3 regions of the Dehalobacter sp. CP genome follow, and region 1 is predicted to be linked to each of the others. Evidence: riboswitches for the same ligand, from Rfam matches in the RefSeq annotation. Region 1 holds a riboswitch; each other region holds the start of a gene.
What was found. Region 1 has a riboswitch for cobalamin ahead of AAH944_RS09635 (ABC transporter ATP-binding protein). Riboswitches for the same ligand answer to the same signal wherever they lie in the genome.
Positions count from the first base shown of each region.

Region 2: linked by a shared signal. The riboswitch ahead of cobT (nicotinate-nucleotide--dimethylbenzimidazole phosphoribosyltransferase) and the one ahead of AAH944_RS09635 (ABC transporter ATP-binding protein) in region 1 are both predicted to bind cobalamin.
Region 3: linked by a shared signal. The riboswitch ahead of AAH944_RS12575 (ABC transporter substrate-binding protein) and the one ahead of AAH944_RS09635 (ABC transporter ATP-binding protein) in region 1 are both predicted to bind cobalamin.

Region 1 covers NZ_CP157399.1:1,946,730-1,951,836, forward strand. Annotated here, with positions in the region: gene AAH944_RS09620 (UbiD family decarboxylase) at 1-1,030, opposite strand, end outside; gene AAH944_RS09625 (hypothetical protein) at 1,076-1,612, opposite strand; gene AAH944_RS09630 (energy-coupling factor transporter transmembrane component T family protein) at 1,643-2,365, opposite strand; gene AAH944_RS09635 (ABC transporter ATP-binding protein) at 2,352-3,893, opposite strand; cobalamin riboswitch at 4,003-4,183, opposite strand; gene AAH944_RS09640 (FmdB family zinc ribbon protein) at 4,241-4,441, opposite strand; gene AAH944_RS09645 (Crp/Fnr family transcriptional regulator) at 4,559-5,107, opposite strand, start outside.
Region 2 covers NZ_CP157399.1:1,422,728-1,427,834, reverse strand. Annotated here, with positions in the region: gene AAH944_RS07280 (accessory gene regulator B family protein) at 152-616, shown strand; gene cobT (nicotinate-nucleotide--dimethylbenzimidazole phosphoribosyltransferase) at 711-1,829, opposite strand; cobalamin riboswitch at 1,933-2,110, opposite strand; gene AAH944_RS07270 (tetrahydromethanopterin S-methyltransferase subunit H family protein) at 2,272-3,225, shown strand; gene AAH944_RS07265 (hypothetical protein) at 3,437-4,366, shown strand; gene AAH944_RS07260 (hypothetical protein) at 4,383-4,556, shown strand; gene AAH944_RS07255 (FMN-binding glutamate synthase family protein) at 4,562-5,107, opposite strand, start outside.
Region 3 covers NZ_CP157399.1:2,526,892-2,531,998, reverse strand. Annotated here, with positions in the region: gene AAH944_RS12590 (adenosylcobinamide amidohydrolase) at 1-476, opposite strand, end outside; gene AAH944_RS12585 (heme ABC transporter ATP-binding protein) at 478-1,749, opposite strand; gene AAH944_RS12580 (FecCD family ABC transporter permease) at 1,750-2,799, opposite strand; gene AAH944_RS12575 (ABC transporter substrate-binding protein) at 2,814-3,731, opposite strand; cobalamin riboswitch at 3,849-4,025, opposite strand; gene AAH944_RS12570 (hypothetical protein) at 4,071-4,235, opposite strand; gene AAH944_RS12565 (SPFH domain-containing protein) at 4,259-5,107, opposite strand, start outside.

The DNA.
Region 1 (5,107 bases):
TTTTCATAGAAATATAGCAATGAAAAAGTCCGCAGGCGGAAAAAGGTGCATGAACTGCTTTAATATTCGGCAAGGTCTGATGTAAAGCGTTTAAAACATCGCCTTCTCTCTGAATGGCCACAACCGTGATATGCTCACTGCTCATCCCAGGCGTTAAATCATGATAAAAAGCGTTTTGCCGGTAGCGGATGGCTTTGACTTTAAAGACATTTTCCGTACTGCGATAGCAGGCGTAATTGGTAAATTCAGCGAAAGGACCTTCCTGTTCCCGTACGTCAGCCAATATTTCACCTTCCAGGACAATTTCCGCGTAGGCCGGAACCTGCAAATTGACCGTTGCGCAAGGTGCAACCTCTAATGGTTCACCGAAAAGTCCGGCAATCGCACCATATTTTCCCTGGTCATAGGGGACGAGGGCCATCGATCCCAAGGCAATATTGGGATGAACACCAATCACGATTGCGGCTTCCAGGCTCTGTCCTCTTTCTTCGCTTCTTCGGAAATATTCCCAGAGCCTTTGACGGGAATGGAGTGAAATCCCTAAGGTATTCTTGTTTTTTAACTGCATGCGGTGGAAACCTAAGGTTTCCACACCGCTTACAGGGTCTTTGGCAACACACAGTCCGGAGGTCACATAGGGTCCGGCGTCAATCGGAAAGTGGGTCGGAATCGGAAGCTTATAGAGATCAATCTCATCACCGGTGATACAATGCTCAGCAAAAGGAGGGTTCTCAATAACTTTGACCTCTTCAATCCGTTTTTTGATACGCTGGGCATAGGTCTCAGAAACTTTAGACGCTTCGACACCCAGGCCTTTGCCAAACCGTTCTCTGGTGCTTAAGATACTGGTCACCACAGGAAACGCACTGTTTTCTACTTTATCGAAAACCATGACGGGATAACGGTGCTCTTTTTCCAGTTCCATAATGAGAGTGCTGATTTCATACGCTCTTTTGACTTCTTCCGTGACATGCTTCACTTCACCATCCCGTTCCAGCTGCTTCAAAAAATCTCTTAAGTCTTGGCTCATATCCTAACCTCTTTTCTTACTGCATTGTCTCCCGCAAATGATTCTTTACTGGGCTAAACCTGATTTTTTAATGCTGTCATACACCAATTTTGTGATGACTGTGGAAAGAGGCCAGCAGACTGCAATGGTAATCAAGGCTTCAACAACGGCAACCTTAACAGGTAACTGGTAAATATAAATTAATCCGATACAAACAACAGCATTCCCCAAAACATTACAAAGGAATTGAGCGAAAATGTGGTGCCCCCATTTTTCCATAGAATATTTGGCCGCCACGAAGGATACGGCAAGTGACCCGATAGCATTCGCAAAGATAAAAGCAATCCACAGCGGACTGTACCAAATGGAAATGATAGCTTCAACTTCCCCGGCAATGATCCCTGCAGGCTGTTTATAAAGCAGAACAATGAGGGCTGTAAAGGAAGCCCAGACCGTACCGTTAATTAAGTACATGCCTGCTTTGCCTGTGGGAAGAAGGTTGTCAATAAACCCTGTCGCCTGACAGGCTATGACAAAGACAATCCCTAAGAGAATGGACCCTACGAGCGCTTTGGTGTCGGTTCTTAAAAATTTGTTTTTCATAATGTCCTCCTAAAATTATATTTTTTAATTTTAAATAAAATTAACGGTGATAAAGAATAGGGTACAAACCATCATACTGATCATTTCCCAGCTTTTTAAATGCAATTGTTTGCCAAACGTCCGCTGCTTGCTTCGGCCATAACCTTTTAACTCCATTGCAAGAGCGATATCTGAAGTATGCCGGACTGTGCGATAGAGCAATGGCATAAAGGTTAGCGGAAGATTTTTTATTCTATTTTTAATTCCTTCCGAGGGATAACCCCGAACCGATTGACTCTCTGAAATTGCCAGATATTCCTTTTGCATCAGAGGAAAAAAACGTTTTGTCATAACGACCAACATGGCATAACGATAAGGGACACCCCATGCTATAAGCATTAAAGCCGCATCTGTGGCAGAAGTCCAGGTCATAAACTGAACAGCGGCCAAGGTCACAGCAGCCGTCCGGGAAATACCCAAAGCAGCGGCCGGAATTGAGCCTGTATAAACAGACAGAATACCCCACTTCCAGAGAAGGTCCCCCTCCCGGCAGAACAATAACTGTATGACAAGAATCTGCGAGGCTACTAAAAGCATTACTGGCAACAGTATTTTATATTTTTTTAAATGGTTGGTAAAAATACAATCCGCAATGATTACCAAGGCAATAATTCCGATTTCCAGGCTCAGATTCTGTGAAAGCAAAGCTGTAAGAATGAGTGTTAAACACCATACCAACTTCGTACGCGGATCAATTTTTTCAATGAAAGCCATAAGCAACGCCTTCCTTCTGGAAATCTAACCCTATGTCTTTAAGGACCTCTTCAAAAGAACCAATCTCTTGGGCCGGAATATCCAATGCCAGACGGTGCATGTGCATTGCCACAATACGGTTGGCATATTGTTTGGCCAAACCCAGGTCATGGGTAACGAGAATAACCGTTTTACCTTGTTGCTGAAATGCAGAGAGCAGCTCCATGATCAGGGCGCTCTGTTCTTCATCTAAACCTGAGGTAGGTTCATCCGCCATGATAATCTCGGGGCCTCCTACCAAAACAGAGGCAATTGCCAGCTTCTGACGCTGGCAGCGGCTAAGCCTGTGCGGGTGGACATCGGCGAATGCCAATAGCCCGACTTTGTCTAAAATCCCATTTACTTTCTCTGCAATTTCCTCTTCCGGCAGTTTTCTTGTTCTTAAAACAAATGCCGCCTCATCTTTTACTGTGTTCGCAAAGATTTGAAGATCGGGGTTTTGAAACAGGAAACCTATTTGACTGCGTATCGTTGCTAAGTTCCTCTTGGTCAGGGGTTTGCCAAAGATTCGAATCGCACCCGTATCCGGGATAAGCAAACCTTCCATTAATTTCAACAACGTCGTTTTCCCTGAACCATTGAGTCCAATCACCCCAATAAAATCACCGTAATTAATATTTAAATTAATATTTTCACAGCCTTTGAAACCACCTTTATAGGTAAAGGCCAGATCCTTTACTTCCATCAATTTTTCATTCGATTTTTCATTCGATTTTTCATTCAATTTCTCATTTAACTTTTCATTTGCCGCCGTCATATTTTGGGTTGGTCTTGTTTGATTGAAGCGTTTCTGATAGTCACCAGGGCTGCATTCTTCTCTGATTGTTCCTTCAGCTATAATAAGAATACGGTTGGTATAGAGAAGAATATCGCAGGCCCGGTCCATCACCATAATCACGGTAATTCCCTTTTCTTTATTTAAATAGCTGATATAGGAATAAAGATCCCGTTTTCCTTTTCCGTCTAATTCTGCGGCGGGCTGATCTAAAACAAGAATGGGCGTTTCCATCGCGAGAACACTTGCCAATACCACTCTTTGGGCTTGGCCGCCGGACAGTCCATCCGTCTTTCTTTGTTCAAAACCCTCTAGTCCAACAAATTGTAAAGTTTTTTTGACTCTGTTCTTCATTTCATCCCAAGGAAGTTCCATATTGGCAATCCCGAAAGCCACTTCTTCCTCTACCGTGATACTGACCATTTGATTTTGCGGTTCCTGCATCATATAGCCGATATAATCACACATTTTTGCCAAGGGGATTGCATGGATGTCTTGCCCCATGACCCTAATGGTACCGTTTAGCTGCCCGTTAAAAAATTGAGACGCCGCCCCGGTGATACTATGGAGTAACATCGATTTTCCCGATGCGGCTTCCCCAGTAATGGCGATGAAATCTCCTTGATTGATGGTTAAGTCGATATCTTTTAACACTTTCTTTGTCTCAGGCGGAAATACAAGAGATTCTATTTTAAGCTGTACCGCAGGTTCCATCGGATGAAAGCCTCCATATAAAAATCTAAACTATGTAAACGACATGCATACAAAAAAAGTTCCAGTTTTGAGAGATACTAACTCTCAAACTGAAACTTTACCATTGCTTCATGTTGATATCTTCATTGGCAGGTCTTCTGACTCATAGCTTTAACCGATTTCTGTGCCTTCCCGATTTCTCAGTGGCATCGTACAGTCATCACAGCTATTTACAGCGGCGGGTCCGTCCAGGAATTGCACCTGATTCCCTATTCTTCTCGATAAGAGACACCAAAAAAGAATGTATGATTATTACGTCTTATTCTAAATGAAATTGAAGAAAAGTCAAGAGAAAAGATGGTGAGATTTTAACATTTGCAGCCAGGACTACATTTCCCAGATGAACAGGTTTTACCACCTTTAACTCCATAGGCATTAACCGTTGTAAACCGCTGAGTTATTTTATCATCAGCGCACTGCGGACATATTTGTTTGTCTCTTGAACTAACACTACAAAAAACAGAAAACTTGTGACCACACTTTTCGCAAATAAAGTCATAAGTTGGCATTTAATAACCTCCTAAAATATCTTTTCTTCATCAAATCAATAATAAATTCATTGAATCCCCAATATTATATCCGTATGACGCCAGGAGAAAATACTAGCTGGTCTTAATTACAGATCTTTAAATATGTTTCTGCCAGTTTTTTAGACGGCTATAATCCTGTATAATGATCCCTCCATATATTGGCCGTATAATGTTCTCAGATTTTAAGTCGCGAAATAAATTTGACACCGTTACTCTTGTTGTATCTGCAAGTTCAGCCAAATCTTGTTGATTGATAAACAGTTGCATCCCTTGTTGATCTGCAAGTGCACATAAAGTTTCGATAATTCTATGGTCTACCTTGTAAGTGTAATGTTTCTGCAGCCGGCTTATATGGTTATTACTTTTCATTGAAAGGTCGTAGAGCAGCTCTTCAGTAAGCGTAAAATCAGACTTCATCAAACTTTTCATTTCCTGAATTGAAATTGCAGCGGCTACTGTGTCTTCAACAGCCGTAAATGAACCGAGAGGGGGAATACCGGTAAACAATGGCGCAATCATAAATAAATTATTTGCACCCAAGACATCAATGAGAACCTCATTGCCTTCTTCGTCAACTTTCGAATATTCAACCGTCCCTGTAAAAATATATAATAGCTTCTCAATCGTAATGCCTTGTTTAATAAT
Region 2 (5,107 bases), 520 kb from region 1:
TTCATGTAGGACTATTATGTAATTTCAACAAACAATTTAGCAGGAAATACCAAAGGTACATAGAATTATATTATATTTAGATGGCTATATTTTCTACATTATCCACAGAAAGGTAATTGATCTTATCATTTTCTAAAACAAAGACTGGAGGATGGGTGAACAATTGTTTGATCTCGAGGGTGTTGCACATCATTTGACAAATCGTATGGTAAAAGGTGAAGAAATGGACGCCGTCCATAAAGTGAAAATAGAATATAGTTTAGCCTTGCTTCTTGGGGTAATGATTGAATTAGTTCTAACCGTAGGGGTATCTGCAATATTCGGTACCATTGTGTATACGTTCGTGATAATGTTTTCTGCTTTGGCTTTACGGGTGTTTACCGGCGGTTCTCATTGTTCCAGCTACCGGCGCTGTCTGTTTTTTTCCATGGTTTTCTTTACCGGGTTGTCATTAGCTGCCAGATGGATCGCATCTCAAATTAACGTATATCCGTTGATCGAAGTGATCCTTATCCCTGCAAACCTCGGAATTCTTTTTCAGGCGTTTATGCAGACAGCTATCGGCAAGAATTTTGTATTAGCAAGTGACAAGCTGATGCAAAAGATTGGGATCTAATTAAACTATCAAGAGTTTCCATTATCGATGATTATGCAAAAAAGACATGCACGGATTATGCCGTACATGTCTTTTTTATCTTTCTTTGCAGATTTTAGAAGTCTCCGGTGGTAACTGCAGCTTGTTCAAATGTAGCCATTTCATCAGCGACTTTAAGGGCTGCCTCCACCATCGGGAACATTAGGGCGGCACCTGTGCCTTCTCCAAGTCTCATATGGAAGTCAAGTCTGGGTTTAAGCCCAAGCTGATGAAGCGCTAGATGCTGTCCAAGCTCTTCTGAACTATGAGAAGCAATCATATAGGAAGTGGACAGGGGTGCTAGTTTTGCTGCGGTTATTGCTGCAGCAGATGAAATGATGCCGTCGAGGATAATCGGTACATGTTGATAGGAAGCTTCGAGGATTGCTCCAACGAGCGCAGCAATTTCGAGTCCGCCGATTTTAGCCAGGGTGTCAATTGGCGCGGCAGGGTCACACTGATTAATTTCGATTGCGCATTTAATCACGTTTTGCTTATTAATCAGGGCATCATCTTTTAAGCCTGTTCCGCGGCCGGTAACATCCTCAACAGAGTGACCGGTAAACACAGAGATCAAGGCGGCGCTCGGTGTTGTATTGCCAATACCGACTTCACCTGTTGCTAACAGATTAACACCAGAGTCAATCGCATTGGCGGCAATTCTTGCACCTGTCAGTATTGCAAGCATGGCCTCTTGACGACTCATTGCCGGTCCTTTCGCCATATTGTCTGTTCCATTTTTAACCCGGTAGGCCATAAGCTCAGGAGCATCCAACGGGGTGGCAATGCCGATGTCCGTACTGATAACATCTGCTCCGGCATTCCGGGCGAGGACATTGATACCTGCACCGCCATTCAGGTAACTATAGAACATTTGTTTCGTGATTTCCTGAGGTGCAGCACTGACGCCTTCGACGACAACACCATGATCTCCGGCCATAAGCAGGACTGCTTTTTTATTGATTTTTGGATGCGTGGTGCCAAATATGCCTGCGAGCTGTTGTGCAATATCCTCTAAGACACCTAAGCTTCCGAGGGGCTTGATTTTCGCGTCTACACGGCTTTTCATGCCTGCCAAGGCTTCCTGATTGAGCGCTTTGATTCCACCCATCAGTTCTTGCAAGGCAATTTCAAGTTCCTGCTCAGTCGCATTTTTCAGATTTTCCAAACCATGAAATTTTGTAAGGCTGCTCATTTAAAAACCTCCAATTAAATATTAAAAAATAAATAAAACCCCACCACAAATATGCTTGTGGTCGGGATTTTGCCGTCATCACCGCCGCTTTCCATTACCCAGGAAAGACTTTTACCTCTTAGGCAGGCCTCCTGACTCAGACTCGAACGTCCTGAACGCACCTTCCCAGCATACGCCAGTGGATCAGCGAGGACTCGTCTACACAGTGGTGGGTCCGTATCGGATTATTACCGATTTTCCTATTCTCCCCTTAGTGGGGCACCTAAGATTATATAAATATATTCAACTTCTATTAAGATAACGAAAATCATAAATAAAGTCAAGTCAAATTAATTTTTAAATAATCACTCAATCTGGCAATTGCTGTTAAATAATGGTTATTTGCAATGATCTATGGTATAATATGATTTGCTAAATCATCCAAAGAGATATTGGAGAAGAAATGTTTAAATATGACTTAACACCAAAAGTTTTCCGTATCTGTGACATGATTATCGGTGGCCAACCTGGAGATAATCCGCCTCTGCTTATATCCTCAATGTTTCATAACGGAGACCGTATTTTGGAAAGCCGCCGTGACAGGAAATTTGATCGTGAAAAAGCCCGCTCATACATTCTCAGGCAGGAAGAGCTGTCCGATCAGACAGGGATACCTGCCATAGTAGCTTTGACAGCGGTTTCCGCAGATGAGATGAAGGAATATATTGATTTTTACCTTACAATCAGCAACCACCCTTTTGCTATTGACATTTGGGGAGAAAAAGCGCGTCTTGATGCGGCAGAATATGCTGCCGGTCTTGGTATTCAGGACAAAATTTTATATAACAGCATTACACCCTGGGATAAAGACATGATCGGCCAGGCAGCGGCATTAAAAGAGCTGGGAATTAAACACGTGGTCCTGCAGGTCTTCGATGAAACGAACCAGACTCCTTCCGGCAGGGTACATACATGCCGTGAAATGCTGACAGCCATTGGAGCGAAAGATTTTGCCTCGGTCTTGATCGATACGACAGTCATGAATCTTCCGTCTATTTCTTTTTCAGCCTTGGCAGGTAAACAAATCAAAGCGGAAACCGGCTGGCCGGTTGGATCAGCTCCTGCTAATGGGACGTATATGTGGAAAGAAAGCCGGGAAATGTGGGGTGGGGAAGGCTTTTCCGCCATGAATGCTGCAGTACATGCAGTATCGGCCGTCCTGTGGAGCGATTTCTTATTCTATGGTCCGATCAAAGCGGCGCCAAGCGTACTGCCTGCTGTAGCGGCAGCTTCAATGATAGTTTCAACTTTGGCTTATGACGAAAGCCAGGAGCTGCCGGCTAATCCAAAGCATCCGCTGTATAGATTTTATGGTGATTTTGCTCAGAAACTGATAGAATTTGATAAGACCAAATAAAATACAATATTGTACATTTTGTAAGTGAATGTATTAAACAAACAGCTCCTTTCTGAAGTGGATCCTGTGTTAAGGATACTGCCTGGAAGGAGCTGTTTATATATTTGTATATTAGAAATTATTTAAAATATTCCACAAGGAGTAATTTTTGACTATATCTTACCATATATTGGTACTGATGTTGTAATCGGACAAAAGTGAGGACAATAATTTGATTGCAAAATGCGGAATCTTAATAGGGATAGCTTGTGGTACTGTTTTAGGAACCATTTTAGGAGCAGTGATCATAACATGCTTTGGCACATTTGAAACGTTTTTGTCTAAAACACTTTATCAGGTAAAACGGTTAAATGCCAGACAAATATGGGGGATATTCATCGCACTGATCGCAATATTTATTGGCTTTTATTTCTGTGAGGAGTTATTTCTAAGTAATCCTGTAGGGATAAATACAAATCATTTAGGTGTCTTTGCCCAAATTCTTCAAGCACCCGTATTTCAAGGGATAAGAATCGTCTTATATATTTTATTATGGTTATTAATGATTAAACTGCCGTTTCTAAGTTTTAAAACGATTGGCATTAAAACACCTTACGGAGAGCTTAGCATGGAGGCTATATTGTCTGAGTCTGCCGTTATTAAAAATGCCATGCTGAATGAAGTCAGTGTTGCCTTGATGGGGATATTAAGAATCTTAAATAACGCATCGATAATGGAAATGATTGAAGATATCAAAAACATTGGAAAAGAAATTACGGATCCATATTTTATTAAAAGTATAACAAAGGTAATCAATATCCAATTTAAACTATATACTATTAGAAAGACACACTGCGATTATCTGATTGTATCTGAAGAGATTGCCTCATATCATAAAGTACCGATTGTGAATAGAGCCACATTAAAGGAGCTGGCTCAGGAATCGATTATTAATAAGGACTTTAGGATCAGCGACGACGCATCAATCATGGCTGTTCCCTTATTCTTTAGAAGTGAGATATGCGCCATCATCTACGTTCAAAGCGAAAAGTATCTGTTTCAGCAGGTCGATGCTATGATCATCGATAGTATCTGGAACAACATCTGTCATAACAACGAAGCCTATACGGAATTGGTAATTAATCGTGAACGAGATATTTAAGAGGGGGAGGGGATTGATGAATATGCGAAAATCTTATAAGGTAAAGGAAATGATCGGAACAGCTGAAAAAGAAGACTACGGGTTCCTCAAGATTCTGCCTCAATTGCGCGAAAACAAGGTAACCGTGAAGCCTAATCTACAGTTTAAGAAACAGTTAAAAGAAGAATTCAAGCAAATTCTAGGTTTATAATTAAACTAATAGGCTCTTTTTACCCCAGTTAATTCAGCAGAGAACGTATCAAGCGCCACTAAGTCGCTAGGGCTTAGCTCTTTGATAGAAGTTTTCCCCAAGCCACGAATGGCTTGTTCCATTTCGACGGCCATAGAGCGTAAGACATTGGATACCCTTTCAGCGCTTAAGTTTATGTTCAGCTTTTTGTTATATTTCGATGCATAGCTAACAAGGACCGTAGGAGGTTCCCAGGGGATTACTTTTTTATGCTGCTTGTTGGCTAAGGCATATAAGGGGACGGTACCCAGATAAATAGCATCAGCACCAAGCGCAAGTGCTTTTAAACAGCTTCCAGGATTAAAATAGCCGCCAGATACAATCAGACTTATCTGTTCTCGAATTCCGCGGTTTTGTAAGTAACGGACCGCGCGGACTAACACATGGAGACTGGGAATTCCAAAGTCATCCTGCATCGTGGGGTTGGAAACAAGAGATCCGCCTTGCGTTCCGTCGACTGCAATGACATCAAACCCTGCATCTACAGCTAAACCTAAATCTTCTTCAATTTT
Region 3 (5,107 bases), 580 kb from region 1:
AGGGTCTCTTCCGGAAGATCGGCATTGATATACAGCAGAATATTAATCGTTCCAGCCGGAATGGTTACCGTTTCCCCCTGCCGTTCATGAAAAAAAGCGGGATCACCGATCCGGCCGCCGTTCATTTCGATGCCGCCGGTTACCACTGCGGTGACAGTTAGATCTTCGTAGCTTGCTGTCCGAATAGCCGCATTATTCATGGCAGCAGCCGTCAGAAGGCCTGCAGAGGCTTCAGGATCAAGACCCAATTCCGCGGCAATCAGCTTCATATGTTCCTCATAGACGGCTGGAGTGATGTCACACCTCAAACCCATCCCGGAATTAATATCGTGGTTAAAAACAAATTTCAGGTTTTCGCGGTAACCACCGTTTAAATGGGCGGTACTCAGGACCTTGCGGTCATCCTTGAAAGAAATAATGATACTGTCTTTATAGCGCTCAACAGTATCACCTGTTTCGTAAGTCCACAGAAGCAAATCATTTTCCTCCGATCCTACCTAATAGTTCCCGGATACTGCCGAACTTCTCTGCGCCGTGCTGCATCATGCCGGCAAGAAGGCTGTTAGCTTTGCCACCGGTAAAATCTCCTGTGTAATCCCACTGTTCTGATTCAGTTTCCACAATCATTACCTTTTTGTTTTTAAGGTGTAAGGCCACGGAAACCTGTTCTAAATTGACGATGTTCCCGTACCCGAAAGGGACGGACAAAACAATGATCAGGTCTGCTTCATTTAGAAGCTCTTCGTTCATGTTAAAGGCTTCGGCGGAGATGGGGGCAAAAGGAGCTTCTTCGGAAACGGCAATGCCGAGCTCTTTGGCTTTTTTCCAGTCCGAATCTCCAATGTTCAGGACGCCGCAGCTCACCTGATAACCGGCCTGAACCAATTGTTCCATCAGATAGACACCGCTTCCGCCACCGCAGAGTAAATGGATACGTATATCCCTGGCAGCCTCACTCCGGTCCTTTTTTTTACTTAACGGAATAATATTAAAGCGTCCGGTGATTTCATTCGTAGTAATCGCAACTTCGATATGGTAGCTATCCCGGATCTTCTGGGCTGTCAACACTTCAACAGGACTGCCATAAGCCACAATTCTGCCTTTATCGAGAAGAATGATTTTATGGCTGAACTGGGCAGCAAGGTTAAGGTCGTGCAAAACAGTAATCACGGTCAGGCCTTTGGTTTTATTCAAACGATCCAGAAGCTCCAGTAATTCGTATTGGTGCTGGATATCTAAATGAGAGGTGGGTTCATCGAGCAGCAGCACTTTGGGTTCCTGAGTTAAGGCTCTCGCCACAATGACTCTTTGCCGCTCGCCTCCGCTTAGTTCGTTCACAGAACGGTCCCTCAGATGCCAAACGTTTGTCAGTTCCATCGCCCATTGAGCAATCTCCATATCCTTTTCAGAATCGCCCTCAAATCTCTTTTGATGGGGCATTCTGCCCATCAGTACCGTCTCCATGACAGAAAAAGCAAAATCCCCTCCGGTATCCTGGGGGACCACTGCGATCGTTTTGGCAAGATCTTTTTTCCTAATCTTAAAAATATCCTGATCATCGAGCAGGACAACTCCTTTTTGGGGAGTAATTTCTGCGGTAATATTTTTCAGCAGGGTAGATTTGCCGGACCCGTTGGGGCCGATGATGGACACAAAGCTGCCCTTGCTGATTTCCAGACTTAAGTCTTCCAGAATATTTTTACTGCCATAGGTGAATGTAAGGTTGCTGGCAATGATTGAAGAATCCACTTATATTACTCTCTCTTTCTTTTTCTTCAGCAGATAGATGAAGAAGGGTCCGCCAAAAAGCGCAGTGATGACACCAACAGGGATTTCCTGTGAACCCAGGCATGTCCTGGCAATCGTATCGGTAATCACCAAAAAGGTCCCACCCACCAGAAAGGAGAGTGGAAGCAGGACCCGGTGATCCGGACCAACCATAATCCTGACAATATGCGGAACGATCAGTCCGACAAAACCAATGGAGCCGCAGGATGCCACGGCTCCCGCTGTTGTCAGGGAGGTGGCCATCAGCAGAATGATTTGCAGTTTCCCAAGATTGATGCCAAGATGCTGGGCGGTACTGTCGCCGAATACCATCGCATTCATTTCCTTCGCTAAAGCGAATAAGACAATTACGCCAATAAGGATAAACGGCGCAGCAAGTTGGATATGCTCCCAGCTCTTGTTGGCAAAACTGCCCATGAGCCATAGATAAATTTTATCGATATCATCCGTATTCAAAACCATCAGGAAAGACATGACTGCTGACAGGAACGCACTGAGTGCGACCCCTGCCAGCAGCAGTGTCGTGACAACGACTTTTTTCCCGACTTTGGCTAGGGAGTAGACAATCCAGGTTGTCAGAAAAGCACCGATAAAACTGAAAACAGGAATTTCGATCATGCCCAGGAAACCGCCTGCGCCGGTGATGATGGCGACCGTCGCACCCAAACCTGCTCCGGAGGATACACCCATTACGTAAGGATCGGCCATCGGGTTTTTAAAAAAACCTTGCAGGGTGCCTCCGATGACGCCCAGAGCTCCGCCAACCAAAGCTGCCAGAATGACCCTCGGAACACGCAGAGACCAGATAATCGTTTGATGGACATGGGAATAGTCTTCAGCATGAAACCAGTGATTCAATAAAGGTACTTTGCTCATGATAATTCCGGCGCTCTCTTTAAACGAAATATCTGCTGAGCCGACCGTTGTGCAAAAAATGCCCACAGCAATCAAGAACAAGGTGAAGCAGATCAGCAGGTACTTCCAACTTTTCCGGTTGTTTAAAACATCCATGATTGATAGCACCGTTAACTTCCAAAAACTTCAGGATGAATAATCTTTGCGATTTGCTCCAGACCGTCGATGACTCTTGGGCCTGAGCGGCTGATCAGGTTGTCGTCGACAGCATATACCTTGTTGTCTTTCACCGCACTTAAGACTTCATAGCCGGTCCTGTTTTGGATATCTGCAGGGGTATGGGCATGAGTATTGATGATGTAATAATCCGGATCGGCTTGGAGCAGACTTTCCATGCTGTAATTATAAAATTTTTCAGTATTGCCGGCAGCAATATTGACGCCTCCGGCAACTTCGATAAGGTTATTGACAAAACTGGTTGAACCGGCCGACATTAGAGGATCGTCCCAAATTTCCACAAACACGGTCGGCTTGGCGACGTCTTTGAGTTTGGAGGTTATATTTGTCATTCTGGTTCTCATATCTGCAGCGACTTTCTTGGCTTCTGCTTCCTTACCGGTCAGAGAACCGGCCAATTCGATATTGCTGATAACCTGGTCGATCGTATCGGCATCGAGTACAACAACCGTCACCTTCAGCTCTTCAAGCTTCTTGATGACATCTTCCTGCACGCCGGCTGCAATAAAGACCATATCGGGCTCGGCGGCGACAATCGTTTCCAGATTCGGGTTCTTAAACCCGCCCATTTTTTCTTTAGTCAACGCTTGTTCGGGATAATCACAGTAATCGGTTACACCGATAATTTCCTGATCAAGGCCAATGGCAAAAAGTATTTCAGTAATAGCAGGGGCTAAAGAAATAATTTTCTGGGGGTAGGCGTCAAGGGTGATCTGTCTGCCCATCGTGTCTGTAAACGTTTTTCCCTTCAAGGCTTGCTCATTTTGCGCTGAGCAGCCTGTGGCCAGTCCAAGGGCCAGGGTAAGCACCAGGAGCAGAATCAGCAGTAGTGCAGTTGGTTTCTTCTTCATAATCATTTCTCCTTTGTTTCGATTCTTTTTAATAAACAAAATAAAAGTCTCTTATATTCTAAGAGACTTTCCCATTCTAAGTCGTTTAATCATTGAAGGAAGTGTTCTTACCATTACATCATCTTCCCAATCCTAGGCAGGTCTCCTGGCTTACGGGTCATTCTCCTCCCGGCCTTCCCAGATCATATCCAGTGGCATTCGGAATTCGTCTCCGCATACAGTGGTGGGTCCGCGCCGGTTTCCCGGTCTTCCCTATTCTCCTCATCTTGAGGCACCTGGGATTAATCATTCATTTCTCATTTCCCTACGCTAACAATATTGCATAGAAGAAACTTTTTGTCAATCTGAATTTTTTTTAGGAATCCTTCCGGCTTTTCGGACGCTTTCCCGCAGGAGATATTCAATGTGAGCGTTGACGCTCCGGAATTCGTCGGACGCCCATTCTTCAATAATGCTGAATAGCTTTGGATCGATACGCAGCGGAAAGTTCTTCTTGTCTGCCATTATCCTGCTCCTGCCGACGCTTTTTAATACAGGGTGCCGGTATTGAGTACTGGCTGAGCTGAACGGTCGGAGACAATTGCCACAAGTAGATTGTTGATCATTGCCATCTTGCGTTCGTCGTCAAGTTCAATTGTCCCGCTGTTTTCCAACTGCTGAATGGCCATCTGGGCCATTCCGACAGCACCTTCCACAATTTTCTGACGGGCGGCCAGGATTGCGTTGGCCTGTTGCCTCTGAAGCATGGCGCTCGCAATCTCGGTGGCATAGGCCAGGTGGGTCAGGCGGGCTTCAATTACTTCCACGCCGGCAAGTGTAAGGCGTTCCTGAAGTTCCTTCGCAATCTCTTCGGCTACTTCCTCGGTGTTGCCCCTTAAGGAAACGTCACCTTCTTCATAATTGTCATAAGGATATTTGGTTGCAACATGGCGCAATGCTGTCTCACTTTGGATTTCTACAAACTGTTCATAATTGTCAACATCAAATACAGCTTTAGCCGAGTCAACCACTTTGATGACGACAACCGCAGCAATTTCAATCGGATTACCGTCGACATCATTGACTTTCAAACGCTCACTGTTGAAGTTGCGGACTTTTAGGGAAATCTTCTTTGCGGCAACGAACGGAACCGTCATCCAGATGCCAGGTTCGCGAATGCTGCCGATATAGCTGCCGAAGAAGGTCAGTACTTTGGCTTGATTTGGCTGGACAATCTGGATGCCGGTTGAGACAATCAGTGCCAGAAGAAGCAGAATCACTGCCAGGACGATATTCGTGAATCCTGTTTCTTGGACTGAGGCGACAATATTAAATGTTGCAGCAGCCAAAAGGGCTAAAAAAATGAGAATGCCTAAGAACCCGTTAATTTTCCATAC